Regions from separate parts of the Streptomyces sp. NPDC096324 genome, predicted to be linked through region 1. Evidence: riboswitches for the same ligand, from Rfam matches in the RefSeq annotation. Region 1 holds a riboswitch; each other region holds the start of a gene.
The links. A riboswitch is a leader RNA that binds a small molecule or an ion and turns the genes downstream of it on or off. The one in region 1 is predicted to bind cyclic di-AMP.
Positions count from the first base shown of each region.

Region 1 (9,698 bases):
GCGGCCGGCGAGTTGCTGGGCAGCAGGATGGCGACGTACGAACTCGTCCTGCCCTGGGGCCGGATGGCGCTCTTCCTGCTGCTCGCGGCGACCGTCGGCGTCCTGGCCGCGCTCTGGCCGGCCCGCCGGGCGGCCCGCCTGAACATGCTGGGGGCGATCAAGTCCGAGTGACCGGACACGACGACCGGGCCCGGCGACCGGGCACGGCGGCGGCCCGGGAGGACGGGTGAGCCCGGGAAGACAGGTTGAGGGGGTCCCGTTCCGGACGGAACGGGACCCCCTCCGCGTGCGCGCCGGCACTTCGGGCGCGTCAGGTCCAGGTTCTCGCCCGCAGCGGCATCCCGGAGGAGCCGGACGTGCCCGGAGTCTTCACCGCGAGCACCTGGTTGACGCCGATCTGGTTGCGCTCGAAGGCGACCGCGCTCGCCGCCATGTACAGCCGCCAGACGCGGGCCCGGCCGACACCGGTGAGCCGGACGGCGCGGGACCAGCCCGCCTCCAGATTGGCGACCCAGCGGCGCAGGGTGAGCGCGTAGTGCTCGCGCAGGGCCTCGACGTCACGCACCTCGAACCCGGCCCGTTCGAGCAGCGCCACGGTCGTCCCGACGGGGGCGAGTTCCCCGTCGGGGAACACATAGGCGTCGATGAACGCGTCGACGGCGTACGAGGATTCGTCGCGCTGCGGTCGCCGGCCGATCTGGTGGTTGAGCAGCCGCCCTCCGGGGGCGAGGAGGCGGCCGAGCGTCTCGGCGTACTCCAGGTAGCGCTCGGCGCCGACGTGTTCGGCCATCCCGATGGAGGAGATCGCGTCGTAGGGCCCGTCGGTGACGTCCCGGTAGTCCTGCACCCTGATCTCCACCCGGTCGGTCAGGCCCTCCTCCGCGACCCGTTTACGGGCGTACGCGGCCTGTTCCTGCGACAGGGTCACCCCGACCACCCGCACGCCGTGGTCGCGGGCGGCGTGCACGGCCATCGAGCCCCAGCCGCAGCCGACGTCCAGGAGCCGCTGACCGGGCTTCAGAGCCAGCTTCCGGGCGACGAGTTCGAGCTTGTCGCGCTGCGCCTCCTCCAGGGTGGCGCCCTCCTGCCAGTAGGCGCACGAGTAGACCATGGACGGGCCGAGGACGAGCGCGTAGAAGTCGTTGCCGACGTCGTAGTGGTGGCTGATCGCGCTCCGGTCGGTGCGCCTGGTGTGCAGGTGGCGGCGTCGGCGCACCTCCTCGGGGGGCGGGGCGGGCGGCAGCGGCAGTCCCGCCATCCTCACCAGCCCGCGGACGGCCGCGCGCACCTCGGGATCGCGCAGCGCCGCCCCGAGGCCGCGCGCGTCCTCGCCGCGCTCCCAGACGAGCCCGGAGATCAGGTCCAGGGCGGTGTACAGGTCCCCCTCGATGCCCAGGTCGCCGGAGACCCAGGCGCGGGCCAGCCCCAACTCGCCCGGCTTCCACAGCAGTCGGCGCAGGGCCCGCCGATTGCGGACGACGAGGGCCGGTGCCGCGGGCGGACCCGCTTCCGAACCGTCCCAGGCGCGGACGCGCAACGGGAGCGGGGTTCCCAGCAATTGTTCGACAAGGCCTTTGAGCCGCGGCGCGGCATCCTGCATGGCGTACACCTCCGAGACAGCACTCCCGAACGCTCCGACACCCGGTAAACATCTACCCGCTCAGCGCGCAGTCCCGCTTCCGCGACACAGATTCGCAAAATGTGTGTACGCGCCACACTTCAAGGAGTGCGTCGGGCGGGCCGAGCCGCGCGGGACGGAGGGAACGCCGAAGGGGCCGCCCGCACCACGGATGGCGGGCGGCCCCCTCGGGGCGTTCGGTGACCGGAGGTCAGGAGGCCTTGGCCTTCTCCTCGGTCTTGACGGCGGGCGCCGGGGCGGCCGGAGCCGGCTTGGCGGCCTCGTAGAACTCCTCGCGCGGAGTCTCCATGGCGCCCAGGGAGACGACCTCGCGCTTGAGGAACATCGCGAGCGTCCAGTCCGCGAAGACGCGGATCTTGCGGTTCCAGGTCGGCATGGCCAGACCGTGGTAGCCGCGGTGCATGTACCAGGCGAGACGGCCCTTGAGCTTGATCTTCATCTTGCCCATGACGATCATCGCGACGCCCTTGTGCAGACCGAGACCGGCCACGGCGCCCTTGTTGGCGTGCGCGTACTCCTTCTGCGGGAAGCCCCGCATACCGGAGATCACGTTGTCGCCGAGGATCTTGGCCTGACGCAGCGCGTGCTGCGCGTTCGGCGGGCACCAGGCGTTCTCGACGCCGGCCTTGCGGGCGGCGACGTCCGGCACCTGGGCGTTGTCGCCCGCGGCCCAGATGTAGTCCGTGCCCTGCACCTGGAGGGTGGTCTGGGTGTCCACGTGGCCACGCGGGCCGAGCGGCAGACCGAAGCGGGAGAGAACGGGGTTCGGCTTGACGCCGGCCGTCCAGACGATCGTGTTGGAGTCGACCTCGAGGCCGTTCTTCAGCACGACGTGGCCGTCGACGCAGGAGTCCATGGAGGTGGAGAGGTAGATCTCCACACCGCGGCTCTCCAGGTGCTCCTTGCCGTACTGGCCGAGCTTGGGGCCGACCTCGGGAAGGATCTTGTCCGCGGCGTCGACGAGGATGAAGCGCATGTCCTCGCGGGACACGCTGCTGTAGTACTTGGCCGCGTCACGGGCCATGTCCTCGACTTCACCGATGGTCTCGGCGCCGGCGAAGCCGCCACCCACGAAGACGAAGGTCAGCGCCTTGCGGCGGACGTCCTCGTCCGTGGTGGAGTCGGCCTTGTCGAGCTGCTCGAGAACGTGGTTGCGCAGGCCGATGGCCTCCTCGATGCCCTTCATGCCGATGCCCTGCTCGGCGAGACCGGGGATCGGGAAGGTGCGGGAGACCGCGCCCATCGCGATGACGAGGTAGTCGAAAGGCAGCTCGTACGCCTCGCCCACGAGGGGGGCGACCGTGGCGACCTTGCGGTCCTGGTCGATGGTGGTGACCCGGCCGGTGAGGACCTCCGCCTTGGGAAGTACACGCCGCAGCGGGACGACGACGTGCCGCGGCGAGATGCTGCCGGCGGCTGCTTCGGGGAGGAAGGGCTGGTAGGTCATGTACGACCGGGGGTCGACGACCGTGACGGTCGCCTCTCCGTAGCGCATCTGCTTGAGGATGCGCCGAGCTGCGTACAGGCCTACGTACCCACCGCCTACTACGAGGATCCTGGGACGCTCCGTGGTGCTCATGCCATCGAGTATCCACCCGCTTCAGGGGGGTCGCTCGTGCGCCCCTTCACAAGCTCGGACAGGGGCTCTGCTACACTCCGCCGCCCCCGTGACCGGGGCCATGGCGGCGGGGGTGGACCGCCGTACGGTTCGTACCGTTGTCAACACCGCGTGAGCTGCGGCCCAACCCGTTCGGCCGAGCGGACCACACCTGTGTTTCACCGCCCCGAAACGCGGCCGCAACGCTTCACCGACGATGCTGCCGGACCCGCCCGGCCCCACGGAAGGGCCCAAGTGGCCCCTTCGTGGCCTCTTCGTCGCTCAGCAGGGGCTTTTTCCTTGTGAAGAACTTCACGAAGTTTCTCGACGAAGCCCTACGGGACGGCGTCCGGGACCCCCTCCAGCACGCTCATACGCTATCCGACCCGCTCAGCCGAGGCTACCGATCAGTAGCAAAGGAGACCCGTGCCACGCCCGCGCGGCCCGGCCCACACGGCCCTCCAGAGCCCTGTTCGGCCGCCGGAGAACGCCGACGGCCCCGGCCCCTCGGGAGGGGAACCGGGGCCGCCTCACACCCGTTCTCGACGCGTCACCGGGCGCCGGGACACCCGGCCGGCACCAGTCGCCCGGCCCGCGCCGGTCACCCTGCCGGTGTCAGTCGCCCTGCCGGGCCGCTTCGGCGTCCTCCGCGACCTTGAAGGCGATGCCGTCGAGGATGTCGTGCTCGCTGACCACGACCTCCTCGGCCCCGGTCCGCTCCATGATCGAGAGCAGGACGAGGGCACCGGCCCCGATCACGTCCACCCGGCCCGGGTGCATGGAGGGGACGGCCGCGCGCTCGGCGTGGGTGGAGCGCAGCAGCCACTCGGTGATCTCGCGGACGCGCGCGAGGGAGACGCGGGAGTGGTGGATCCGCTCGGAGTCGTACTCGGCGAGGTCCAGCGCGATGGCCGCGATCGTGGTGACCGAGCCGGCCAGCCCCACCAGGGTGCGCGCCTCGCGCAGCGGGACCGTCTCCTCGGCGAGGTCGAGGGCGGCCTCGATGTCGGCGCGCATGGCCGCGACCTGCTCGGCGGTGGGCGGGTCGGTGACCGCGCCGTCGCGCACGAGGTGACGCTCCGTCATCCGTACGCAGCCGATGTCCACGGAGCGTGCCGCGCGCACCCGGTCGGCGCCGACGACGAACTCCGTCGAGCCGCCGCCGATGTCCACGACCAGGTAGGGCGTGGCGAGGTCGTCGCGCCCGGACAGTTCCCTGGTCGCGCCGGTGAAGGAGAACTCGGCCTCCTGGTCCCCGGTGACGACCTCGGGCTCGACGCCGAGGATGTCCAGGACCCCGCGCACGAACTCGTCGCGGTTCTCCGCGTCCCGGGAGGCGGAGGTGGCGACGAAGCGCAGCCGCTCGGCGCCGTGCTCCTTGATGGTCCGCGCGTAGGCGTGGCAGGCGGCGAAGGTCCGCTCCAGCGCCTCGGGGGCGAGCCGCCCGGTGCGGTCGACGCCCTGGCCCAGCCGGACGATGGTCATCCGCCGGTCCAGGTCGGTGAGTTCGCCCGTCCGCGGGTCCGCGTCGGCCACCAGGAGCCGGATGGAGTTCGTACCGCAGTCGACGGCGGCGACGCGGGTCACCGGCCGTCCTCGGCGGACTCCGCGGAACCGGTGGACTCGGCGGACTCGACGGGCTTCACGGCGAAGTGGCCGGTACCGTCCTCGGTCGTCTCGCCGGCCGGCGCGTCCGGGGTCGTCACGCACGCGCCCTTGCGCCACCACTCGGGCAGCATGGCGATGGCCTCGTCGCCGAGCGGGTTGACGCCGGGTCCGGCGGCCAGCGAGTGCGCCACCAGGACGTGCAGGCACTTCACCCGGTCCGGCATGCCGCCCGCGCTCGGGAAGCCCTCCAGGACCTCGATCGCGTCACGGCGCGCGATGTAGTCCTCGTGGGCGGCGCGGTAGGCCGCGGCCAGCTCGGGATCGGTGGCCAGCCGTTCGGTCATCTCCTTCATGACCCCGTTGGCCTCCAGCGTCCCGATCGCGGACGCGGCCCGCGGGCACGTCAGGTAGTACGTGGTCGGGAACGGCGTGCCGTCGGGGAGGCGGGGCGCCGTCTCGACCACGTCCGGCTGGCCGCAGGGGCAGCGGTGCACGATCGCGCGCAGTCCGCGCGGCGGCCGGCCGAGCTGCTGCTTGAAGGCCTCGACGTCGGCGTCGGTGGGCTCGGTGCGCGGGGTGGTGGGGGGTGGCGTTTCCATGCCGTGAGTCACGTGTCTTTCTGGTCAGTTCATGGGTCGTCAGCGGTCGGCGGCGTCGGATTTGTCCACGCCGTCCCAGACATCGGTGTACCAGGGGCGGTCGGCGGTGTCCTGTTCGGCCCGGGACTGTTTCGCGGCGTCCGGGTCGATCACGATGTAGCCGGTCTCGCCCGGCATGACGTAGTGCAGCCGCTGCCGGATCTGCTGCTCGGCGTACGCGTCGTCCTGCCAGCGCGCCTTGAGGTCGCGAAGCTGTTCGACCCGCTGCCGGGCCTGCTCCCGCTGCCGCTCCAGATCGCCGATCTGGGCGCGCTGGGAGACGTACTGCCGCATCGGGTACGCGAGGGCGACGATCAGGGAGCACAGGACCATGGCGAGCAGCGCGGCCCGGCCGGTGAGCCGGGAGCGGCGCGCCTGCCGCTTGGTCTGGGAGCGGTAGACCCTGGCCGCCGTCTGCTCGCCGAGCAGCTTCAGCCTGGTCGAGGTGGAGAACCGGTCCCGGTCCTTCACGGCCATGAGTCCCGCCTCCCCAGTACCGGCCCGCCGTACGGGCCCCTCACGTGCGTACGTCCCCGCACACGGTACGGGACCGGGTACGGGGACGTACGGAGGACGCTTCCTGAGGCGCGCGGGGCTCAGCCCTTGAAGCGCGGGAAGGCGCTGCGGCCGGCGTAGACCGCGGCGTCGTCGAGGATCTCCTCGATGCGCAGGAGCTGGTTGTACTTGGCGACGCGGTCCGAGCGGGCCGGGGCGCCGGTCTTGATCTGACCGCAGTTCACGGCGACCGCGAGGTCGGCGATGGTGACGTCCTCGGTCTCGCCGGAACGGTGGGACATCATGCACTTGAAGCCGTTGCGCTGGGCCAGCTCGACGGCGTCCAGGGTCTCGGTCAGCGAACCGATCTGGTTGACCTTGACGAGCAGGGCGTTGGCGGAGCCCTCCTCGATGCCGCGGGCCAGGCGCTCCGGGTTGGTGACGAAGAGGTCGTCGCCGACGATCTGGACCTTCTCGCCCAGCTTGTCGGTGATGACCTTCCAGCCGGCCCAGTCGTCCTCGTACAGCGGGTCCTCGATGGAGACGAGCGGGTACGCGGAGACGAGCTCCTCGTAGTACTCGGTCATCTCGGCGGCCGAGCGGGACTTGCCCTCGAACTCGTACTTGCCGTCCTTGTAGAACTCGGACGCGGCGACGTCGAGCGCGAGCGCGATCTGCTCGCCGGGGACGTAACCGGCCTGCTTGATGGCCTCGAGGATGAGGTCGAGGGCGGCGCGGTTGGACTCCAGGTTCGGGGCGAAGCCGCCCTCGTCGCCGAGGCCGGTGGACAGGCCCTTGGTCTTCAGCACCTTCTTGAGGGTGTGGTAGACCTCGGCGCCCCAGCGCAGGGCCTCGGAGAAGGACTCCGCGCCGATCGGGGCGATCATGAACTCCTGGATGTCCACGTTGGAGTCGGCGTGCGAGCCGCCGTTCAGGATGTTCATCATCGGAACGGGCAGCAGGTGCGCGTTCGGTCCGCCCAGGTAGCGGAACAGCGGCAGGTCGGACGCCTCGGAGGCGGCGTGCGCGACGGCGAGCGAGACGCCGAGGATGGCGTTGGCGCCGAGCGAGCCCTTGTTGTCGGTGGCGTCGAGGTCGAACATCGCCTGGTCGATCAGGCGCTGCTCGGTGGCGTCGTAGCCGACGAGCTCCGGGCCGATCTGCTCGATGACGGCGAGGACGGCCTTCTCGACACCCTTGCCCTGGTAGCGGTTCGGGTCACCGTCGCGAAGCTCGATGGCCTCGAACGCTCCGGTGGAGGCGCCGGACGGAACGGCGGCACGACCCGTGCTGCCGTCGTCGAGGCCGACCTCGACCTCGACCGTGGGGTTGCCTCGGGAGTCCAGGATTTCCCGGGCTACGACGACGTCGATGGACGGCACGAGCATCTCCTTATTGGGATGTGACGCGGTACGCGGAGCTTGTCAGCCCCGCGGGATGAGCCTAACCGGCTCAGGGGGATCGGCCAGCGATCGACCACCCCTTGGGCGGACTGAGCCTACATATTGTTCCTGAACGGAACAAAAAAAGAAATAAAAAACCCCGCTCCGACACGTGCGGGGGAACACGTGCCGGAGCGGGGAGCCCGTGGGGACGGGGGACCTCGGCGGGCCTCCGGTGCGTGCGGAGACCCCACGAGGGGGCGTTGCCGGCCGGGCGTCGCCCCACGAGGGGACGTTGCCTGCCGGGCGTCGCGGCGCGGTGCCGGAATCGCGGCCACCCTCCGCCGAAAGCGGCCGGGTCGACCGGCGTGCCGCGCTGCTCAGCGCAGGTGGAGCTGCTGGCCCGGGTAGATGACGTCGGCGTCGGCGACGATGTCCTTGTTCAGCTTGAACAGCTTCTGCCAGCCGCCCTTGACGTGCTTCTTCTCGGCGATCGAGCTGAGGGTGTCGCCCTTGACGACCTTGTACTCGCCGTCGCCCTTCTTGACCTTCTTGCCGGTCGGGGTGGTGACGGTCTTCTGGGCGGCGGGGCGCTCCGCGGAACGGGAGGCGGGCTGCTCCGTCGTACGGGTGGCCGGGGCGCTCTGCTGCGAGGCGCTCGACGAGGAGGGCGCCGCCGGGGCCGCCGGGGCCGAGCCGCCGCCGTACGGGGTGCTCGACAGGCCGGTGCCGCAGGTCGGCCAGGCACCCTTGCCCTGCGCGGCGAGGACCTTCTCGCCGATGGCGATCTGCTGGGACTTCGAGGCCTGGTCGGCGGTCGAGGCGTAGGCGGTACCGCCGTACGCGGCCCAGGTGGAGGACGAGAACTGCAGGCCGCCGTAGTAGCCGTTGCCGGTGTTGATCGACCAGTTGCCGCCGGACTCGCACTGGGCGACGGCGTCCCACTCGGAGCCGGTGGCCGCGGAGGCGTTGCCGGCCGCCATCAGCGGGGCCGCGATGGCGACGCCGGTGACACCGGCGAGCGTGGCGACACGGGTGGCCTTGTTCGGGCGGCGGTGCTTGCCCTTGCCGGAGAACAGCATGGAGAGATCCCCTCACCGACGCCTGCGAGGTGAGCTGTCGGGTTCGGGCCGAATGAGTTGCCCGGCCGCATGCCCTCGGTCCTGTCTCCAGGACGTCCGGCACGCGGCTTCACCCCAAGCCGTTCCCGGGTGTCTCTCGACTCCCGGACCCGGCACTTACCTTGGGTCCCCCGCTCCTGCCTACGGCGCATGACGCGACGACTGTTCCCGTACGGCCGTTGGCAGGATTCGGCGTTGCGACCGTCGGAGCCCGCTGTGGCGAGCGGTCACGACCGTAAGCAGTCGATTGCCCTAATTTCAAAGACGATCAGGGCTTCTGAGACCCATCTCTCACTTGCGCCAAATAGGACATTCCACAGCGAACCGTGACGCGAACTGCCGCTAGTTCTGCACCGTTTCGACCGTGTCCGCGATGCTCCGACCAGGAATGACGAGGCCGGGACCGCTGTCGGCCGGGGCCGTGTCCACCTTGGGCAGATCGCCCCATCCGCTTTCGAGGCCAAGGGCGTCGGAAACGCTCCAGAGGTTCCCGATGGCCTGGGCCACGTACTCGCTGTCGGCGCCGTCGGTCTCGGAGGCCGCGGCGTGACGCCCCGCGGAGCCGTCGGCCCGGCTGTCGGCCGTGCTCTCCGCCGCGCCCCCGCCACGGTGTCGCCCGGTGCCGGAACTCGACGAGGTGGAGGGGGTCGAAGATGCTTCCTTCTGACCCGACTTGGGCGATTCATCACCCTTGCCGGTCGCCGCGTCCGCGCCGTCGGAGCTCTGCGAGGCACTGGGCGTGGCGGTGCCGGTCTCCGTGCCGGAGGAGTCGCTCGAACTGGACGAATCACTCGAAGGGGATGAACTGGGCGAAGTCGCCAGGCCGGACGAGATGTACGAACCGGCGTCGTCGCCGCTGCTCGACGAGTCGCCGGCCACGCCCGTGTCGACGCTGACCCCGCCGGAGCCCTTGCTGAGACCCGAGAGCGGCCCGCACGTCGGCCAGGCCACGAGGCCCGTGTCGGCGAGCACCTTCTCGGCGACGGCTATCTGCTGCGAGCGGCTGGCCTGGTCGGCCGTCGGGGCGTACTCGAGGCCGCCGTGCGCCTCCCAGTTGTCCTGGTCGAGCTGGAGGCCGCCGTAGTACCCGTTGCCTTCGTTGGCGCTCCACGCGCCACCACTCTCGCACTGCGCGACCCGGTCCCAGGTGGTCCCGTCGGCCGCGTTCGCGCTCGCCGCGGCGAGCAACGGGATGACGATCGCCGATCCGGTCACCCC
Region 1 covers NZ_JBIWFK010000007.1:555,157-564,854, reverse strand. Annotated here, with positions in the region: gene ACIQ7M_RS22380 (ABC transporter permease) at 1-171, shown strand, start outside; gene ACIQ7M_RS22375 (class I SAM-dependent methyltransferase) at 311-1,600, opposite strand; gene ACIQ7M_RS22370 (NAD(P)/FAD-dependent oxidoreductase) at 1,830-3,218, opposite strand; gene ACIQ7M_RS22365 (exopolyphosphatase) at 3,852-4,823, opposite strand; gene ACIQ7M_RS22360 (DUF501 domain-containing protein) at 4,820-5,443, opposite strand; gene ACIQ7M_RS22355 (septum formation initiator family protein) at 5,483-5,959, opposite strand; gene eno (phosphopyruvate hydratase) at 6,079-7,365, opposite strand; gene ACIQ7M_RS22345 (transglycosylase family protein) at 7,740-8,441, opposite strand; cyclic di-AMP (ydaO/yuaA leader) riboswitch at 8,446-8,639, opposite strand; gene ACIQ7M_RS22340 (transglycosylase family protein) at 8,823-9,695, opposite strand.

Region 2 (9,698 bases), on a different contig from region 1:
CGGAGTGAGGCGGTCCAGCAGCCGGCGTGCCGCGGTGAGCTTCTCGTTGACGGTCTTCTTGTGCTGCTTCAGCTCGGTCTGGCGGGACTTGAGCCTGGCCAGTTCGATGTTCGCCGCTCCGCGCAACTGCTCGAGCTCGCGGAGCTGTTTGCGTACCCCGGCGATCTCCGCCGACTGCCGGGTGCCGACCCGCTCGGCGAGGGCGGCCCCGTCGAGATACTGATCGGGGTGGTCGGAGAGCGCGAGCTGCACCACGGGGTCGAGCCCACCGCTGCGGTACTGCGCCGCCGCCATCGAACCCAGCGCGTCCCTGGCCGAGTTGAGCCGCTCCTCCCGGCGGGCCGCCTCGTCGCGGAGCTTGCTCAGCCTCGCCTCCGCCTGGCCGGCCTTCTCCTTGGCGCCGTCGTACTTCTGGGTGGCGGCCTCCGCCTCCTCGTACAGCTTGTCGACCCTGGCCTTCACCTGTGCCGGGGAGAGCTGGGGGTCGGCGTGTCCGACCCCGTCGAAGCCGGTGGCCGTCGCCGCGCCCGCGAGGGCGATGGTGACCGCTGTGCGGGCCGTGTTTCCGCCGACCGAACGCTGTCTGGCCTTGCGGTGCGCTGCCACGAGGGCCCACATCCTTCCGTGCGACCGTCCTTGAGGGGCGGTCAAGCGGTGACACGTCCGGCGGCGGCGCACACAGGGGGAGCGGTGCCGCCGCCGGACCTTCTCGGCGGTGGTGTCCGACTGCCGTCCCTGGCCCGGACGGTGGTGGGGAGCCGGTCACCTGGTGGAGGACGCTAAACCTGAGAGTGTGCCGTTGGTAACGCTATGTACGGAACTATCGCGATTGGATCGACGAGCGACCAAATGTGGCCAAGATCCTGTCTGTGCGGCACCGACTTGACGCAGGGTCATGACCGAATCGGTGAATCACGGACACTTCGCGTGATGTCGGTGCTATGGGTGACACGCGACGGTCCGGTGGAGGGAGAGTGGAGGAAGGGGCGGCCGGGTCGGGAGGGGCCCGGTCGGCGGGGGCGTCAGGGGGTGCGATTAGGCTCCGGCCCCATGGGCGTACTCATCCACCTCTTCGTCGGCCTGCACATCATCGGCATCGCCGCGCTCCTCGGCGGCTTCCTCACACAGATGAAGGCGATGGGCAACGGCACCGCCCGCTTCGTCCCGGCGATGCTGCACGGCGCGCTGACCATGCTGGTGACCGGAGTCGCCCTGGTCGGGCTCAACCAGGCCGACGGCGGCACGGTCAACACCGTCAAGATCGGCGTGAAGCTGGCCCTGCTGATCGTGATCCTCGGGCTCGTCTATGCGCAGCGGGACGAGGAGACGGTGGACAAGCGCCTCTTCGGCCTGGTCGGACTGCTGACCGTCACGAACATCTTCATCGCCGTCCTGTGGACCTGACCGGCGCGCACACCGCCCTGCGCCGGACCTGACCGGCGGCCTCCCTTCCGTGACGTCCCGTGACGCGCGGACCGGACAGCCGCGTCATCCCCGTACCTCGGATCTGAAGGCGAGAGCGGTGCCCGCGACCGCCAGGAGCCACGCCGCCACCGCGATCCACAGCAGCACCTGTCCGGTCCCCTTGAGCCAGAAGACGTCGAGGGCGGCCGAGACCGCGAGGGTCGCCACCGCCGACATCCCCATCGGGAAGACGGACGACCAGCGCCGTACGTCGTACCGCGGGCGCGGCCACACCACCTCCGCGACGGCCAGCAGGAAGTAGCAGGCGAGGTCCAGGACGAGCAGCGCGCCGGTCGTGGCGCGCAGGACGCCCTGGTCGTCGTTGTTCCACAGATACGGATTCACGTCGTGCGCCACGACGAGTCCCGCTCCGGCCAGCGCCGAGATGCCCAGCGCGCCGGCCGCGATCCAGTGGTCCCCCGCGCCCTTCCTCACCTCCCGCGGGTCGAAGTTCGCGAGCGAGAGGACGTACAGCGCGATCCCCACCCAGAACAGCGTCATCGCGGCATGCGCGAGCCAGTCCGAGCCCACCTCGCCGGCGATCGTCGAGCCGAGGACCGAGAGCCCCTGCGTGGCCACGCAGACGAGGAACACCTCTCCCGCCATGCGGCGCCGCCAGTGCCGCAGGACGCTCAGCAGCAGGACCGGCCAGAGCACGGCCGACAGCGCGAGCAGGATCTCGGCGAGCGTCTGCCACCCCAGTGTGGAGAACCTGGTACCGAGCACGGTGGTCGCCGCGACCGCGTCGAGCCCGGCGGGAGTGCCGGCCCGTCGCGCCCATTGCGCCCGGTCGCCCACCAGCCGGGCGAGGAAGTCCGAGGCGAGACCGACCCAGGCGAGCGACGCGAGGAACAGCGCGATCCGGGACAGGACCTCGTAGCCGGTCAGGTGCAGCCCGATCGAGAGGATGCCGGTGGCCATGACGGCGGCCCCGGCGGCGGGCGCCCACCCCGCCCACCAGGAGCGGAGCGGAATGGTGTCCGTCATGTCCGGTGTCTCTGGCATGCGTCGATGCTAGGGACCCGCGGAGCGGTTGCGGGCGGGCCACGCGCGGGCGGCGACGAAAACGCGGAGCACGCGCGCGGGGATCGGGAGAGCCCGCACGCGTGCCCCGCGCGAGGGGCTTCCGGCTCCCGGGCTACGCCGGGCGCACCACGCTGTGGATCGCCGAGGTGCCGTCGTAGTAGATCGACTCCTCGCGGACGTACGCTCCCGGCTTCGGCGCGTGGATCATCATGCCGTCGCCGATGTACATGCCGACGTGGCTGATGTCGTCGTAGAAGAAGACCAGGTCGCCGGGCCGGGCGTCGGCGAGGGAGACCGTCGTGCCGGCGTTCACCTGGTCGTAGGTGACGCGGGGGAGGCTGACGCCGGCGGCCTTCCAGGCGGCCTGGGTCAGGCCCGAGCAGTCGTAGGAGTCCGGGCCGGTGGCGCCCCAGACGTACGGCTTGCCTACCTGCGCGCGGGCGAACGCGAGCGCCTCGGCCGCCTTCGACGAGGAGCCCGTGGCCGTCGATCCCGTCGACGACCCGGCCGTCGAGCCGGCGGCCGGGTCACCCGTGCTGTCCGACGACGGCTGCGCCTGGGCGGCCTTCTCGGCGGCGGCCTGCTGCCGCGCCAGCTCCGCCGCCTTGGCCGCGGCCTGTTCCCGCTTCTTCTTCTCGACCGCCGCCAGGCGCGCCTTTTCCTCGGAGTTCAGCTTCGACAGCAGGTCGCGGGCCTCAGAGAGCTTGTGCTGCACTTCGGCCTTGGACGTCTTGAGCGCCTTCTGCGAGGCGGTCAGCGACTCGAGGCTCGCGGTGGCCTCCGTCCGCTTCTCGGTGGTGGCGGCCTGCTCCGTGATGTAGTCGTCGACGGCCGCCTTCTGGCGGTTCGTCAGGCGGCTCATCAACTGGGTCTGGTCGAAGTAGTCCTGGGGGTTGTCCGCGAGCAGCAGGGTCGCGGTGTCGGGCGCGGCGGCCCCGGTGCGGTACTGCGCCGCGGCGAACGATCCCAGTTCTTCGCGCGCGGTGTTGAGCTTCTCTGTGCGCTGGGCGACGTCGTCGAGCAGGGTGTCGACGCGCTCGCGCTGCTTGGCGGTCTTCTCCCGGTTCGCGTTGTACTTGTCGGTGGCGGTCTCGGCCTGGTGGTAGAGGTCGTCGACCTTCTTCGAGACCGCTTCGATGCTGGGCCGGGGCTCGGCCGAGGGTGCGGCGTTGGCGGTCTGGGAGAGCAGGGCCACGGAGGTGAGGGCCGCCGTGGCGAGGGCGGGGGTCCGTATGCCTGCGATGCGCGCACCGGTGGGACGCGCCTTGCGGTGTGACGCCAAGAGAGGCGACTCCTTCCGTCATCCGCCTGCCGAGTTAGCTGTCGGGTTCGGGCGGGAGGTTCCGGAAGGCTGCCCTACGGTCCGTGCCCCACAAGGCGGTTGGACCGATTCACCCCAAAATCGGTGGGTCCCCGGCTCCAGGGCCTCGCGGCGCACCGGATTGGGCGGAGGCCGCCCGGCCCGGCGGTGTTCGCCGGATGCGGTCGAGCGGCCTTCGAGCACGCTAGCCAACCGGTGTGGCCCGTGTGAAGGTTGATGCCCGATACGTCCGATACATTTTCGTGACCATTGCCGCGCGCGCCGCCGGAAGCGGCCCGAAGACCCATCGGCGCGTGCGCCGCCGGAAGCGGCCCGCCGACCCATCGGCCGGCTCCATCGCTCGGCCCCATCCCGCTCCGGATGACGCGGCCGGGCGTCGCGGCGACCGCTCGTCGGTCGGGTCGCGGCTCGGGACGGCCCGCCGCGCCGGCCCCGCGCCGGGTGACCGGACCGTCGCGCGCCGTCACGGACGGTGAGGTGTCGGCGGGCGAAGCCGTGAGCACCTGGTGTCCGCCGTGTGCCTGGTCACGACTTCGGGCCGAGTTCTCGGGGTGGCGGCGGGCTGTCAGTGGGGCGGCCTAGACTCGGAGAGCGATGAGCAGCCTCTTTGACGACAGCTTCCTGGCGAACCTCAAGCCCTCCGCGGCCCACGAGGACGAACACCCGCCGCCGCCCGAGGACGATCACGTACCGGAGCCGGTTCCGGACGATCTGTTCGGCGGGAAGTTCGACCTGCCGCCGAGCCGGGACGCTTACTACCGCGACGGCGCGCCCCGGCCCGCCGTGGACCCCGCGGCCCTGCTGGACGGACTGAACGAGAACCAGCGCGCGGCCGTGGTCCACTCGGGCTCCCCGCTGCTCATCGTGGCCGGCGCGGGCTCGGGCAAGACCCGCGTCCTCACGCACCGGATCGCGCATCTGCTCGGCGAGCGGAACGTCCACCCCGGCCAGATCCTCGCGATCACCTTCACCAACAAGGCCGCCGGCGAGATGAAGGAGCGCGTCGAGGCCCTCGTGGGCCCCCGCGCCAACGCGATGTGGGTCATGACCTTCCACAGCGCCTGCGTCCGCATCCTGCGCCGCGAGAGCAAGACGCTCGGCTTCACCTCGTCGTTCTCGATCTACGACGCCGCCGACTCCAAGAGGCTGATGGCGCTCGTCTGCCGTGATCTCGACCTCGACCCCAAGAAGTTCCCGCCGAAGTCGTTCAGCGCCAAGATCTCGAACCTGAAGAACGAGCTGATCGACGAGGAGGACTTCGCCGCTCAGGCAGCGGACGGCTTCGAGAAGACCCTCGCCCAGGCGTACGCGATGTACCAGTCGAGGCTGCGCGAGGCCAACGCGCTCGACTTCGACGACCTGATCATGACCACGGTCAACCTGCTGCGCGCCTTCCCGGACGTCGCCGAGCACTACCGCCGCCGCTTCCGGCACGTCCTGGTGGACGAGTACCAGGACACCAACCACGCGCAGTACGCCCTCGTCCGGGAACTCGTGGGGACCTCCGAGCACCCCGTGGACGTACCGCCCAGCGAGTTCGACCTGGCGCCCGCCGAGCTGTGCGTCGTGGGTGACGCGGACCAGTCGATCTACGCCTTCCGCGGCGCGACCATCCGCAACATCCTCCAGTTCGAGGAGGACTACCCGAACGCGACGACGATCCTCCTGGAGCAGAACTACCGCTCCACGCAGACGATCCTGACCGCCGCCAACGCGGTCATCGAGCGCAACGAGTCCCGCCGCCCCAAGAACCTGTGGACCAACGCGGGCGCCGGCTCGAACATCACGGGCTACGTCGCGGACACCGAGCACGACGAGGCCCAGTTCGTCGCCGACGAGATAGACCGTCTCACCGACGCGGGCGACGCGAGGGCCGGAGACGTCGCGGTCTTCTACCGCACGAACGCCCAGTCCCGTGTCTTCGAAGAGGTCTTCATCCGTGTCGGCCTGCCGTACAAGGTCGTCGGCGGTGTCCGCTTCTACGAGCGCAAGGAGGTCCGGGACGTCCTGGCGTACCTGAGGGTGCTGGCCAACCCCGAGGACTCGGTCCCCATGCGCCGCATCCTGAACGTGCCCAAGCGCGGCATCGGCGACCGTGCCGAGGCGATGATCGACGCCCTCGCGCAACGCGAGAAGATCAGTTTCCCGCAGGCACTGCGCCGCGTCGACGAGGCCTACGGCATGGCCGCGCGCTCCACCAACGCGGTCAAGCGGTTCAACACGCTCATGGAAGACCTCCGTACGATCGTCGAGTCCGGCGCGGGCCCGGCCACCATTCTTCAGGCGGTCTTCGAACGCACCGGTTATCTCGCCGAGTTGCAGGCCTCGACCGACCCGCAGGACGAGACCCGGATCGAGAACCTTCAGGAACTCGCCGCCGTCGCCCTGGAGTTCGAGCAGGAGACGGGTGAGGGCGAGACTCCGGCCGGACTCTCCGCGTTCCTGGAACGGGTCGCGCTCGTCGCCGACTCCGACCAGATCCCGGACGAGGAGGACGGCAACGGCGTCATCACCCTGATGACCCTCCACACCGCCAAGGGCCTCGAGTTCCCCGTGGTCTTCCTGACCGGCATGGAGGACGGCGTCTTCCCGCACATGCGCGCGCTCGGACAGGTCAAGGAGCTGGAGGAGGAGCGGCGCCTGGCGTACGTCGGCATCACCCGCGCGCGGGAGCGGCTCTACCTCACCCGGTCCTCGATGCGCAGTGCGTGGGGCCAGCCCTCGTACAACCCGCCCTCCCGCTTCCTGGAGGAGATCCCGGCGACCCATCTGGACTGGAAGCGCACGGGAGCGACGGCTCCCCGGCCCGCGGGTCCCGTCTCCGGTGTCGCCGCCTCCCTCTCGTCCTCGCGTTCGCGGTCCGCGGCCTCGGGTGCCTCCGGGTTCGCCACCCGCCGCGGTGCCACCGAGAAGCCGGTGGTCGCGCTGGCCGTCGGGGACCGGGTCACGCACGACCAGTTCGGCCTCGGCACCGTCGTCGGGGTGAAGGGGACGGGCGCGAACGCGGAGGCGACGGTCGACTTCGGAGAGCCCAAGCCGAAGCGGTTGCTGCTGCGGTACGCGCCGGTGGAGAAGCTGTAGTCCGCGACACCGTTCGCAGGGGTCCTCGGCCGTCCGGAGACGGGTGGCCGGGGGCCGCGGGCACCGGGTTCTCGTCAGGGGTCACGCGGCGGCCGGGATTCTGACCGGGCCGGGATCCGGGTTCTTACGTGGGGTCCAGGCCGTGGCTGCGCAGCCACGGCAGCGGGTCGATCGCCGAACCGCCGGCCGGGCGGACCTCGAAGTGCAGGTGCGGGCCGGTCGAGTTGCCGGAGTTCCCCGAGAAGGCGATCTGATCACCGGCCTTGATGGCGGTGCCGGAGGCGACCTTGTACGTGGAGAGGTGGCAGTACCACGTCTCCGTGCCGTCCATCGCGGTCACGATCATCATGTTGCCGTACGCGCTGTTCCACTGCGTCCGGACGGTCCCGTCGGTCGCGGCCATCACCGGCGTCCCGTACGAGACGGGGAAGTCGATGCCCGTGTGCACGGACATCCAGTTGACGCCGGCCTGGCCGAAGTAGGCGCTGAGGCCCTGCTGTGTCACGGGGAGGGCGAACTTCGGACGCAGCCGCTCCTTGCGGGCCGCCTCCTCCGCCGCCTTCTTCTTCTCCGTCGCCTGCTGCGCCTTGAGGTCGATACGTTCCTGCGTGCGGCTCGCCCGGTCGGCGAAGTCGTCCGCACCGGCGGACAGACTCTGGAGCTGGGTGTCCAGCTTGACGTTGGCGGCCGACGGCTTCACCGAGGTCACGTCGGGAGCGCTGGCCGTGGTGTCCTTGGAGTCGTCCCCTCCGAGGCCGCCGACACCGCCCACGGAGGCGGCGGCGATCCCCGCGACGCCCATGACACAGGCCGAGGGCACCGCGACGGTCAGCAGAGCGGAACGTTTCGCGGGGCTGCGGCGCCGGGCACGCGAACCACTCCGTGTCGCGGGATGCCGGACCGGGGTGATCTCCTCCTGGTCCTCCAGCAGCGGCCGCTCGCGACCCTCGTCGTACGGGTCGTGGTCGTCGTAGCCCTCGTCGGGTCGGTCCGTGTCCGCGAAGTCCTCGGCCGTCTCGAACTCGGCCCCGTTCCCGTCCGTGTCGATCCGGCCGTGGACCGTCTGGTCGAAGGTCGCGGTCGCCTGCTGGTCGAAGGGCACCGCGTCCGCCGCGTCGGACGCCCCCTCGTACGTCATGTCGAGCCGCGTCGGCTCATGGTCGTACGACGTGGACTCCGGCCCCGGCTGGTCGTACGGCCCCGTCCCCGAGTGCTCGTACGTCTCGGCCCGCGGGTGCTCGTAGGCCTGGTACGTGCCCTGGTCGCCGGCGCTGTTCCACTGCGTGGCGTCGTACGCGCCCGTCTCCTGCGTCGGCACCGTCCACTGCTGGGTGCCGTCGAGCGGCTGCTCGGGCTGGACCCAGGCGCTCGCGTCCCACTGGCCCGAGGCGTCGGGGCCGGGATGCTGCGCGGGGATGTCGGCGAGCTGCTGGTAGCCGTTCGTCCAGGCCGTCGTGTTGTGGGCGCCGGTGTCGTAGCCGGTGTGCTGCGCCGCGTAGGGGTCGTAGCCCATCGGCTGCTGGACTCCCGCGTTCCACTGCGTGGCGTCGTACGAGCCGGTGCCGGTCCCGCCCGGCATGGTGCCGAAGAGCGGGTCGCCGGCGAAGTCCGAGCCGCCGTAGGCGCCCATGGCGGGCGCGCCCGAGCCGAAGGCCGTGGCGGAGTGGTCGCCGTACGCGGTGAAGTCGCCGCCGTACTGGGCTTCTTGCGCGCCGTAGGACGCGTAGGACGCCGAGGCGGCGTCGGAAGCCGGGGCCGGGGGAGTCGCGATCCCCGACGGGTGACGGTCGTTCACCAACTTCTCTTTCGCCTCGACAACAGGGGCTGGCAGAGCAGTGCGGTGACTGTACCCGGCGGTATGCGGGCGCGACAATCTTCGGCAGGTTTCCCCTTCGCAGGAAACGGGCATTCGGCCGTGTTTCGGGGGAGGGTGGGCAAGGCCTTGGCCTGGCGTTCGATAAGCGTTCGAGGAATTCCGCCCACGGGAAGGCCGTCGGGCGGCCGTCAGCCCTCCCGACGGCCGACCTCGGACCGCTTCGCGTCCCCTCGGAACCCTTCCGCGCCGCCTCGGATTCCTTCCGCGCCGTTCCGGACTGCTTCCGGGCCGCTCCACGTCACCGTGAGGCCGCCCGTCACGCCATCGTCATGCCACCGTGAGGCCGCCGCTGCGGGCCACGGCGCGGGGGCCGGACATCTCGATGTCGAGTGCCTGCCGGATGCCGGTCGCGACGGCCGGATGCACCGGCAGCGCGAGATGGCCGACACCGCTCACGCGGACGTTCTGGGCGAGCAGGTCGGGGTGTTCGACGCAGGCCGTCTCCAGCGGGTCCATCAGATGGTCGAGATCGCTCCAGAAGCTGACGAACTGAGTACGGCAGCCCGGGGCGGGGCCGGTCAGTTCCTCGATCACGGGGGAACCGGGCCGCATCTGCCGGACGATCGGGTGCGCGTTCATCAGCGGCGCGACGCGGGTGCCCGAGTGCGGGGTGCCGAGCGTGACGAGGGTGCGGACGTGGGTGTCACCGCCGAGGCACTGCACGTAGTAGCGCGCGATCAGCCCGCCGAGGCTGTGCCCGACGATGTCCACGCGGTCATGTCCCGTGCGCTCGCAGATCTCCTCGATGTGCCGGCCCAGAAGTTCCGCCGCCGTACGGATGTCGCACGTCAGCGGCGAGTAGTTCAGGGACTCGATGTGCTGCCTGCCGTGCTGGGCGAGGTTGCGGCGCAGCAGGACGAAGACGGAGCGGTTGTCGATGAAGCCGTGCAGCAGGACGACCGGGGGCCTGGCCTCGGTGGGCAGCGTGGC
Region 2 covers NZ_JBIWFK010000005.1:105,423-115,120, forward strand. Annotated here, with positions in the region: gene ACIQ7M_RS14625 (NlpC/P60 family protein) at 1-606, opposite strand, end outside; gene ACIQ7M_RS14630 (hypothetical protein) at 1,051-1,404, shown strand; gene ACIQ7M_RS14635 (tellurite resistance/C4-dicarboxylate transporter family protein) at 1,489-2,469, opposite strand; gene ACIQ7M_RS14640 (NlpC/P60 family protein) at 2,603-3,772, opposite strand; cyclic di-AMP (ydaO/yuaA leader) riboswitch at 3,780-3,949, opposite strand; gene pcrA (DNA helicase PcrA) at 4,406-6,892, shown strand; gene ACIQ7M_RS14650 (M23 family metallopeptidase) at 7,017-8,801, opposite strand; gene ACIQ7M_RS14655 (alpha/beta fold hydrolase) at 9,036-9,698, opposite strand, start outside.
Region 2: another riboswitch for cyclic di-AMP. It lies ahead of ACIQ7M_RS14640 (NlpC/P60 family protein); the one in region 1 lies ahead of ACIQ7M_RS22345 (transglycosylase family protein).

Region 3 (9,698 bases), on a different contig from region 1:
CCGGTGCTCGTCGCCCTCGGCGACCCAGGAGGCCCACAGGGTGTGCTGGGTGTTGCGCAGGCCGCGCCCGCAGAAGTGGCGCGCCGGTGTCGCCGTCAGGGTGATCCCGCCGACCTTGGTCGACTCGTGCCAGTCCAGCTCGCGGATCCGCTCGGCCGCGATGCCCCAGTGCTCCAGGTGGGCCCCGACGCCCAGCGGTACGGCGAACACCGTGTCCGTGCCGCCCAGGGCCTTGATCGTGGGCATGTCGAGGTGGTCGTAGTGGTCGTGCGAGATCACCACGACGTCGACCGGGCCGAGCGCGGCGAGCGGCAGCGGAACCGGGTGCAGCCGCTTGGGGCCGGCGAAGGCGAAGGGGGAACAGCGCTCGCCCCAGACCGGGTCGAACAGCACGCGGTGGCCGTCGATCTCGGCGAGGACGCTGGAGTGCCCCATCCAGGTGAGCCGCAGTCCGGTCGCGGCGGGCCTGGCCAGGTCGGCGAGTGTCGTCGCGTGGACGGGCACGGTCCCGGCCGGGGAACGGTGGGCGCGCTCCTCGCTGCGGAAGTAGACCTTCGCGAACTCCACCATCGAGCCGTCGGGGCGGGTACGGGCGGTCTCCGGGTTCTGGAACACTCCGTCCGCGAAGTTCGGCGAGTTGCGGATGCGCCGCATGCGCGCACCAGCCGGATCCGCGCCGAAGGCGGCGGGCCGCAGCGCGCGGAGCCCGGAGCTCAGGGTACGGAAACCGGTCACGGATACCTCCAGATGGAGTCGGTCAGACTTTCATTATGGTCGTCGCCTCTGACAGCGCCGGGTCACCCGGTCACAACGCGATGTCCGTGACCCTCGTTCCGTAGGTGCCAACCCCGCCGCACCCCCGCTTCTTCCGCTCCGGGGAGGCGTTCTGGGCGCCGCCGTGCCCACGGCGACGCCGGTCCGGCGCGTTGACACGACCCCGCACGCCTTCCGATACTGACTCGTGATTCAGTAGAGACCGCGCGCGTCCCGGTGGCCCGGGAGCGGCGCCAAGGCCCGTCCACGTCTGGAGACACCGTGTCCGACCTCCCCGCCGAACCGGCCAGGGCCGAGGGCGCCTCGTACGCCGCCGGGCGTTCCGCCGCCGTCGCCATCGCCGTCGCCGTGGCCGTGGCCGTGGCGGGGAGCGTGTGATGGGCGAGACGCTCACCGGCGGCGAGGCCCTCGTCCGCGCCCTGTCCGGACACGGCGTGACCCGCGCCTTCGGCATTCCCGGCACGCACAACCTGGAGATCTACCGCCACCTGTCCGCGTACGGCGTCCGGCACGTTCTGACGCGCCACGAACAGGGCGCCGGATACGCCGCCGACGGCTACGCGCGCGTGACCGGGCGTCCCGGTGTCGTGATCACCACGACCGGACCCGCCCTGCTGAACGCGGCGGCCGCCGTCGGCCAGGCCTACTCCGACAGCGTGCCGCTGCTCGTCGTCTCCCCCGGGATGCCCCTGCGCCACCCCCGGCTCGCGACCGGCCTGCTGCACGAGACGCGCAGTCAGACGGAGGCCCTGCGGGGCGTGGCCGCGTTCAGCCACCGCGTGTCCTCGGTCGCCGAGATCGACGCGGCGGTGGCACGCGCCTTCACCCTGTTCCGCACCGGCCGGCCGCGCCCCGCGCACATCGAGATCCCCCTCGATCTGCTGGAGGCCGCCGAAGAGACGGCTCCCGCGCGCATCGCCCCTCCCGTCCTTCCCCTCGCTCCGGCGCCGCTCGCCGTGGAGCGGGCCGCCGAGGCGCTGCGCGAGGCACGTCGTCCGGCGCTCGTGCTCGGCGGCGGAGCACGCGGCGCGGCCGCCCCGGGCCTGGCCCTCGCCGAGAGGCTCGGCGCTCCCGTCGTCACCACGGCCAACGGCAAGGGCATCGTCGCGGAGACCCATCCGCTGGCCGTCGGCGTGTCGCTGCACAGCCCCGCGGTCCGGGACTGGCTGGCGGAGCGCGACGCCGTACTCGCCGTGGGCACCGAACTCGCCGAGTCCGATTTCTGGTCCGCGCCGCCCGCCCTGAACGGCACGCTGATCCGCGTGGACATCGACCCGGACCAGATGTACGCGGGTCCGGCCGCGGACGTCGCGGTCGTGGGCGACGCGCTGCCGTCCCTGACGGCGCTGCTCGCCGCTCTCCGGGAACCGGACGGTACGAGCCGGCACGCCCGCGTGCCGGGCGCCGTCGAGGGACGGCGTGGCGAACGCCCGCACGCACGCGTGCCCGACGAGGACCCCGTCCGGCGGGCGGCGGCACTGCGGGCCGCGCGGAACGCCGAGACCGCCGGGCGCGACGCGCGCTGGATCCCCTACCTGCGGGCGATCCGTTCCGTCCTCCCCGAGGACGCCGTGATCACCTCGGACAGCGCCCAGTGCTGCTACTACGGAGCGCTCCCCCACCTCACGCTCGGCCCCGTGGGCCGCTATCTTCACCCGACCGGCTACGGCACCCTCGGCTACGCTCTGCCCGCGGCGATCGGAGCCAAGGCGGCGTGCCCCGGCCGCGAGGTCGTGGCACTCAGCGGGGACGGCGGCCTCCAGTTCACCGTGCAGGAACTGGCGACCGCGGTACAGCTCCGCCTCCCGCTGCCCGTCGTGGTCTTCGACAACGGCGGCTACGGGGAGATCCGTGACGAGATGGCCGCCCGGGGCGACACGCCCACGGCCGTCGACCTCGCCCCGGTCGACCTGCCCGCCCTGGCCCGCGCCTACGGAGGACAGGGCACGCACGCGTACAGCCCGGAGGAGCTGGGCGCCGCGCTCGCCGAGGCGCTGCGCACCCCCGGCCCCACCCTGATCGCCGTCCCCGAGGAGACCCGATGACCGCCGCCCCCCTGATGACGCTCACCTGGACGGATCATGTCACCGGCCGTCCGGGGTTCCTCGTCGTCGACCGTCTCGTGCGGGGCGTCTCCAGCGGCGGTCTGCGGATGCGGCCCGGCTGCACGCTGGAGGAGGTCACCGGGCTCGCCCGCGGCATGACCATGAAAGAGGCGCTGCACTACAACCCCGAGGGCCGGTACATCCCGCTGGGCGGGGCCAAGGGCGGGATCGACTGCGATCCCCAGGACCCGGCGGCGTACGGACTGCTGGTGCGCTATCTGCGCGCCATGCGGCCCTACATCGAGAGCTTCTGGACCACCGGCGAGGATCTCGGGCTCAGCCAGGACCTGGTCGACCGGGCCGCCGCGGAGGCGGGCCTCGTCTCGTCGATCCAGGCCGTGTACCCGCTGCTCGACGACGAGGCGGCGGCCCGGCGGCGGCTCGCGGACGCCTTCTCGGTCGAGGTGGACGGCATCGGCCTCGACGAACTGGTCGGCGGCTGCGGGGTCGCCGAGTCGGCGCTCGCCGCGCTGGACCGGGCCGGTACCCCGTACGCGGGAACGCGCGTCGCCGTGCAGGGACTCGGCACCATGGGCGGGGCCACCGCGCGCTTCCTCGCACGGGCGGGACTCAAGGTCGTGGCCGTCGCCGACATCAAGGGAACCATCGCGAACCCGGACGGCCTCGACATCGAGGCACTGCTCGCGGCACGGGACGCGTACGGGACGGTCGACCGCGCGGTGCTGCGCCCGGACGACCGCGAACTCCCCGGTGACGCCTGGCTGTCCGCCGATGCCGAGGTACTGGTGCCCGCCGCGGTCTCGTACGCGATCGACACGGCGAACCAGCGGGAGATCACGGCCCGTTGGATCGTCGAGGCCGCCAACATGCCCGTCCTCGCGGACGCGGAGGAACTGCTCGCCGCGCGCGGGATCACCGTCCTGCCGGACGTCGTGGTCAACTCCGGTACGAACGCGTGGTGGTGGTGGACCCTGTTCGGCGACATCGGCGCCGACGCGGACGAGGCGTTCGCCCACACCCGGCGCTCCATGCGCGCCCTGATCGACCGGACGCTCGCGCGCGCGGAGGCCGACGGCACGACCCCGCGGGCCGCCGCCCACGCCATCGTCACCGACCGGCTCCCGGTCATCGCGGAGCGGTTCGGCTGGTACCGCTGAGGACCCGGTCACGACGAGCGGCGCGCTCGCGTGACCCGTGCCTGTGAGGATCGTGACGCGTATCCACGAGGAGGGCCGTGTCAAGGCCGACCACGGGATCGCCGACCGGCGGCGGGCGGGGCCGGCCGGAGTCCGCGGAAGCCGCTCCGGGACGCCGCCGCTCCCGCGGGGCCTCCGGCGAAAGGGCTGTGTAGGGTTGCCGCGTGGCGAGAGTCCGGTTGAGTGTGGCGGAGCGGCGTGAGGAGTTGCTGCGGGCCGCCGTCGAACAGATCGAGGCGCGGGGCGTCGCGGCGGTACGGATCGCCGACGTGGCCTCGACCCTCGGCGTGAGCAACGCGCTGGTGCTCTACCACTTCTCGACGAAGGAGAAGCTGGTCGCCGCCGCGTTCACCCACGCCGCCGAGGACGACCTCGCCCATCTGCGCAAGCTGCTCGGCCGCCGCACGACGGCGCTGCGCCGCCTTCGTGCCGCCGTGCGCTGGTACGCCCCGACCGGGCAGGCCAAGGGCTGGCGCCTGTGGATCGAGGGCTGGGCGGTCGCTCTGCGGGAGCCCGCGCTGTGTGAGGTCACCCGTGACCTCGACCGGCAGTGGAAGGCCGCCATGACCGAGGTGATCGCGGAGGGTGTGGCCGCCGGCGAGTTCCGTTGCCCGGACCCCACGAGCGCGGTCCTCAGACTCACGGCGCTGCTGGACGGCTTGGCGGTCCAGATGACCGCGTACTCCGGAGCGGTGTCGCGGGCACGCACCCAGGAATGGGCCGACGAGGCCCTCGCCCGCGAACTGGGCCTGGAACGCGCCGCGTTGATGGCAGCGGTGCGCTGACGCTCACGCGGGGGCGGGACAGAGGCGGAACGCAATGAACCGACCCGGATCACGCGCTCCGGCCCTGGCCCCCGACCCGGCCACGGGTCACGGCCCACCCCGGCCCAGCCTCGACCCCGGCCGGATCCCGCCCGAGCGCGCGCGGCGCCCCTGAACACCATGGGCTGACCCGACCGCGGCGACGGCACGCGGTCCCGTCCGGGCTCGCCGACCTAGTCGGTCCCGTCCGGCCGAGCCGGGCCGCCGCCAAAGAGCGTGACGCCCACCGAACCGGGACCGTCGGCAGGGCCGGTGGCGCTCAGGCCACCGATTCGATGCGCAGCTTGATGTCGTCCGGGGACAGGGCTCCCTTGGCCGAGACGTGATCGCCCGAGGACTCCCCGCGCAGTCGCCGTCCGATCCACGGGACCAGGTACTCGCGCGCCCACTGGATGTTGTCGCGGCGCACCTCCAGCGTGCCGCGCGGCGGGAGGGGCGGCCAGGGCTGGTCCGGGTCGGCCGGGACCTCGAGGCCGAGCACCTGTCCGGCCCGGAGCGCCACCCGGGTGTGCCCCTCGGGCGAGAGGTGCAGCCGGTCGCCGTCCCAGGCCCGCCGGTCCTGGACCGTCTTCAGGGACCAGAGGTCGAGCACGGGACAGCCGTAGCGGTCCGCTATGGCCCGCACATGTCCGTTGTAGGTGGCGATCTTGCCGCGCAGATGCTTGAGCACGGGAACGTCACGGGTGTCGAAGCCGGTCGTCACCATGACGGTGCCGACGGCGGAGGTGAGGTCGGCGATCGCGCGCTCGAAGCGCTCCGCGACCTCGTCGGGGTCGGTGCCGGGGCGGATGATGTCGTTGCCGCCGGCGCAGAACGAGACCAGGTCCGGGCCGAGTTCCTTCGCCCTCTGGAGCTGGGACTCGACGATCTGGTCGAGCAGTTTGCCGCGCACGGCGAGATTGGTGTAGTCGAAATCGCCCTCGGGCCTGCGGTCCGCGAGAAGTACCGCGAACCGGTCGGCCCAGCCGACGAAGGCTCCGTCGGGCCCAGGGTCGCCGACGCCCTCGGTGAAGCTGTCCCCCACCGCCACGTACGACCCGATCACTGATCTCTTGTCACTCTTCGAATCGTCTGCCACATCAAGCATGATTCACCTTTTGATGTGAGCTACGCGACCGTAGGGAAGGGTTGACGGACGGTGAGATAAGCCACTCGCCAAGCATTGGTCAACTCTGGAATAGGGCCCGCGCCAAGGATGTTGACGCAGCGATCGACCCGAGGCCGCGCCACGGGAACACCGAAGGCCGGACCCAGGGGATCATGGGGTCCGGCCTTCGGAGATCTTCCTGCCGTCAGGAGCAGGAGGAGCAGGGGCGTCAGCCCACGGCGACACCGTGCGAGCGCAGGTACGCGACCGGGTCGATGTCGGAGCCGTAGTCCGGCGTGGTGCGGATCTCGAAGTGCAGGTGCGGTCCGGTCACGTTGCCGGTCGCACCGGAGAGGCCTATCTGCTGCCCCTCGGTCACGGTCTGCCCCGCCGAGACGGACAGCGACGACATGTGGGCGTACTGGGAGTACTTGCCGTCGGCGTGCTGGATGACGACCTGGTTGCCGTAGGCGCCGCCCCAGCCCGCGGAGACGACGGTGCCCGCCGCGATGGACTTGAGCGTGGTGCCGGTCGGGACCACGAAGTCGACGCCCGTGTGGTAGCCGCTGGACCACATGCTGCCCGCCACCTTGTAACCGGTGCCGACGCTGCTGCTGTCGACCGGCAGGGTGTAGCCGGAGGAGCTGTTGGTGGAGGCGGAGTCGGACGCGGCCGTGTCGGACGCGGCCGGAGTCGCCTGGGCGGGCTTCGCCGAGGTGGTCGCCTTGGCGGACGACTGCGTCGCCGCGTGGGCGGCGGAGGCGGCCTTCTTGCCGAGCGACAGCTTCAGACCGGGGTGGATCAGCGACGGGTCGCTGCCGATCGCGGAGCGGTTGTCCGCGTAGATCTTCTTCCAGCCGCCGCCGACGTTCTGCTCGTCGGCGATCTTCGAGAGGTAGTCACCGCGCTTCACCGCGTACGTCTTGAACGTGCCGGTCTTGGCGGACTTCTCGGCGGGGGCGGCGGTCGCGGCCTTCTCTACGTGGTGCGCGACGGCGGTGGCCGGCGTCGCGGCCTGGGCGCCCGTGGCTCCCATCAGCGGCAGCGCGAGTGCGGCGCCACCGGTTCCGGCCACGGCGATCGAGCGGGTGAAACGGAGGGACTTGGGACGGCGGTGCTTACCCTTCGCGGGCATGACGAATTCCTCTCCGGCGCCTGCGGGGTGAGCTGTCGGGTGCGGGCTGGAGATGCCCGGCCGCTTCTGCGCGGCTGTACCCCTAGCCTGTTCCGGAGACCGGACCAGGCACGGAACCTGTGGGTCCCCCGCTCCTGCCGTGTACGGGTGAGTGTGCGGATTCCGGGCGGCGGCAGGATTGGGCGTCCGTCCGGATTGAGGCAGAACGTAAGCGAGATGAGAGCGCGTCGACAACTATGGGCGGTTTCTGTGCGCTCGCCTTTCTTGATCCATGCGGAAATCACCGTCACCCTCCGTGGAGTGACGATCTTCCGGACCTCTCAACCCGCCCGTAGCTTCTGGTGGGTTGGGAAATGAGGACGGCAACGCATCGTCACGAATATGACGCTCCTCACGCGACTCGCCCCAGGGTCCCCTATTCCAGGGCCAGTTGTAACGAAGGCGCCTATTCGGACAGAAGGGTCAGATGCGACGCGGGCGGATATCCGGCACATCCGAAATCTCCGCGCGAGACGGCACACAAAAGACACACCCTCAATGCGGCATTTCGTCTCAATTGACCCGCAAGCCCCGCGCGACGGGAAGGGCACCACCGACCCGGGGGTCGACCCCGAGCACCCATCGAACGACTATTCGATTCAATGGGGCTGTAGAGGGTCGCTTCCAGGGGTTTCCGTGCGCGAGAAGGCCGCCTGTGGACAACTCATTGCCCGAGGAACCCATGTCGTATCGTCGACAGCGCAAGCCGGTACAACTGCCGACGAGCGGCGCCGAGTCCAGCCCGGCGACGCCGGCGGCCGAATGGGAGGAGCCCCCGTGACGCAGCAGGTCCCGTCGACCGAGCCCGAGCTCGGCGGAGTGCGGAACTTCCGCGACGTGGGCGGGCTGCCCACCGCGGACGGCCGGAGAGTGCGCCACGGGCAGCTGTTCCGCAGCGGCCACCTCGCGCACGCCACGGAGGAGGACGCCGCGTTCCTCACCTCCCTGGGGCTCCACACGATCTTCGACTTCCGCAACGCCGCGGACCAGAAGCTGGAGGGCCCGGACGTCGAGCTGCCGGGTGTGCGGAACGTGAACCTCCCGCTGAGCGACCCGGCCGACGGCAGCGAGTTCTGGAAGATGGTCCGCGACGGAGACATCGACCAGCTTCGCGGGCTCCTCGGCGACGGCAAGGCCGCGAACCGGATGATCAACTCGTACCGCACGATCATCAGCGAGCGCACGGCCGAGCACGCCCAGGTGCTGCACTCCCTGGCCGACGACAGCGTGCCCGCGCTGATGCACTGCGCGGCGGGCAAGGACCGCGCCGGGCTGTCCATCGCGGTCACCCTGCTCGCCCTCGGCGTCGAGCGCGAGGCGATCGTGACCGACTACCTGGAGTCGAACGCCGCGCACCGCCGTTACAAGGTCCACCGCAACGGCTCCTCGGCCGGTGCCTACTCCCCCGAGGTCATGGAACTGCTCAGCCCGCTGTTCGACGCGCGCGCCGAGTACCTGACAGCCGCCTTCGACACGATCGAGGAGAAGTGGGGCAGCGTCGAGGTCTACCTGGAGCAGGGGCTGGGGCTCACGCCGGAGCTCCGGGAGCGCCTGCGCGCGCGGCTCCTGGACTGACCCGGAGCCACGCTCACCGGCCGGGCCTACTGGTTCTGCGCGCCCAGCGTGAAGAGCAGGTAGATGAAGGCCGCGAACAGGTGGCCGACGGCGACGTAGATGATCAGCCGCACCCACAGGGCGCGCGGGAACCTGTCCTCCATGGACCGGCGGCGGGGTTCTGTGGGTTCGGTCATGACGTCTCTCCCGGGGTGGGGTGGCCCGTCGCCGGGCCGAGGCACAGCGCGGCGACGGGGCTCTGCAGCAGGGTGTGTACGAAGAGGAGATCGGCTCCGTCGCGCTCGGCGGCGGCGATGCGGTGCGGGGTCAGCGAGTCGAAGTGGGCGCTGTCTCCCGGCGCGAGGACGTGCGCGGTGTCCCCGAGGCGCAGACTGAGCCGCCCCTCGAGGACGTACAGCCACTCCTCGCCCGGGTGGACGCGCACGATGTCACCCTGGGAACCGTAGGGGACGTGCACGCGCAGGGCCTGCATGCCGCGGCCCGCGGAGCCCGCCTGCCAGTAGGTCCAGCCGCCCGCCGGGGCCGGTTCCATGTCGGCGGCCCGTACGACCGCGTCACGGTCGGGGACCGCCTCGCCGAGCAGTTCGGAGACCGTCGTACCGTAGACACGGGCCAGCGTGAGCAGCATCGGCAGCGAGGGCTGGCGTTGTCCGGTCTCCAGCCGGGACAGATGGGCCGGCGAGAGTGCGGCGGCTCGGGCGGCGGCCTCCAGCGTGAGGGAGGCCGCGCGACGCAGGGCGCGGAGCCGGGGCGCCACGGCGTGCAGCTCGGCGGACGGCTCTTCGGCCGCCCCTGGATCGGCAGGGCTCATGGAACCATTGAGCCAAACAATTGCCCCTGGGGCAATTTTCTTGCCCCAGAGGCAAAGAACCTCAGCGGTTCGCCACCGCCTGCTTCACCAGTGTCTTCCCGAAGTCCCACATCAGCCCGCCGCCGTTGTGCGCGTCCTCCATCACCGCGGTGAAGGCCTCCACGAACCGGTCGACGTCGCGCTCGTCGATG
Region 3 covers NZ_JBIWFK010000001.1:623,415-633,112, reverse strand. Annotated here, with positions in the region: gene ACIQ7M_RS02695 (MBL fold metallo-hydrolase) at 1-735, opposite strand, end outside; gene ACIQ7M_RS02690 (5-guanidino-2-oxopentanoate decarboxylase) at 1,152-2,819, shown strand; gene ACIQ7M_RS02685 (Glu/Leu/Phe/Val dehydrogenase dimerization domain-containing protein) at 2,816-3,997, shown strand; gene ACIQ7M_RS02680 (TetR family transcriptional regulator C-terminal domain-containing protein) at 4,201-4,821, shown strand; gene ACIQ7M_RS02675 (SGNH/GDSL hydrolase family protein) at 5,120-5,905, opposite strand; gene ACIQ7M_RS02670 (peptidoglycan DD-metalloendopeptidase family protein) at 6,177-7,082, opposite strand; cyclic di-AMP (ydaO/yuaA leader) riboswitch at 7,087-7,242, opposite strand; gene ACIQ7M_RS02665 (tyrosine-protein phosphatase) at 7,899-8,696, shown strand; gene ACIQ7M_RS02660 (DUF6126 family protein) at 8,723-8,839, opposite strand; gene ACIQ7M_RS02655 (helix-turn-helix domain-containing protein) at 8,869-9,507, opposite strand; gene ACIQ7M_RS02650 (aspartate aminotransferase family protein) at 9,569-9,698, opposite strand, start outside.
Region 3: another riboswitch for cyclic di-AMP. It lies ahead of ACIQ7M_RS02670 (peptidoglycan DD-metalloendopeptidase family protein); the one in region 1 lies ahead of ACIQ7M_RS22345 (transglycosylase family protein).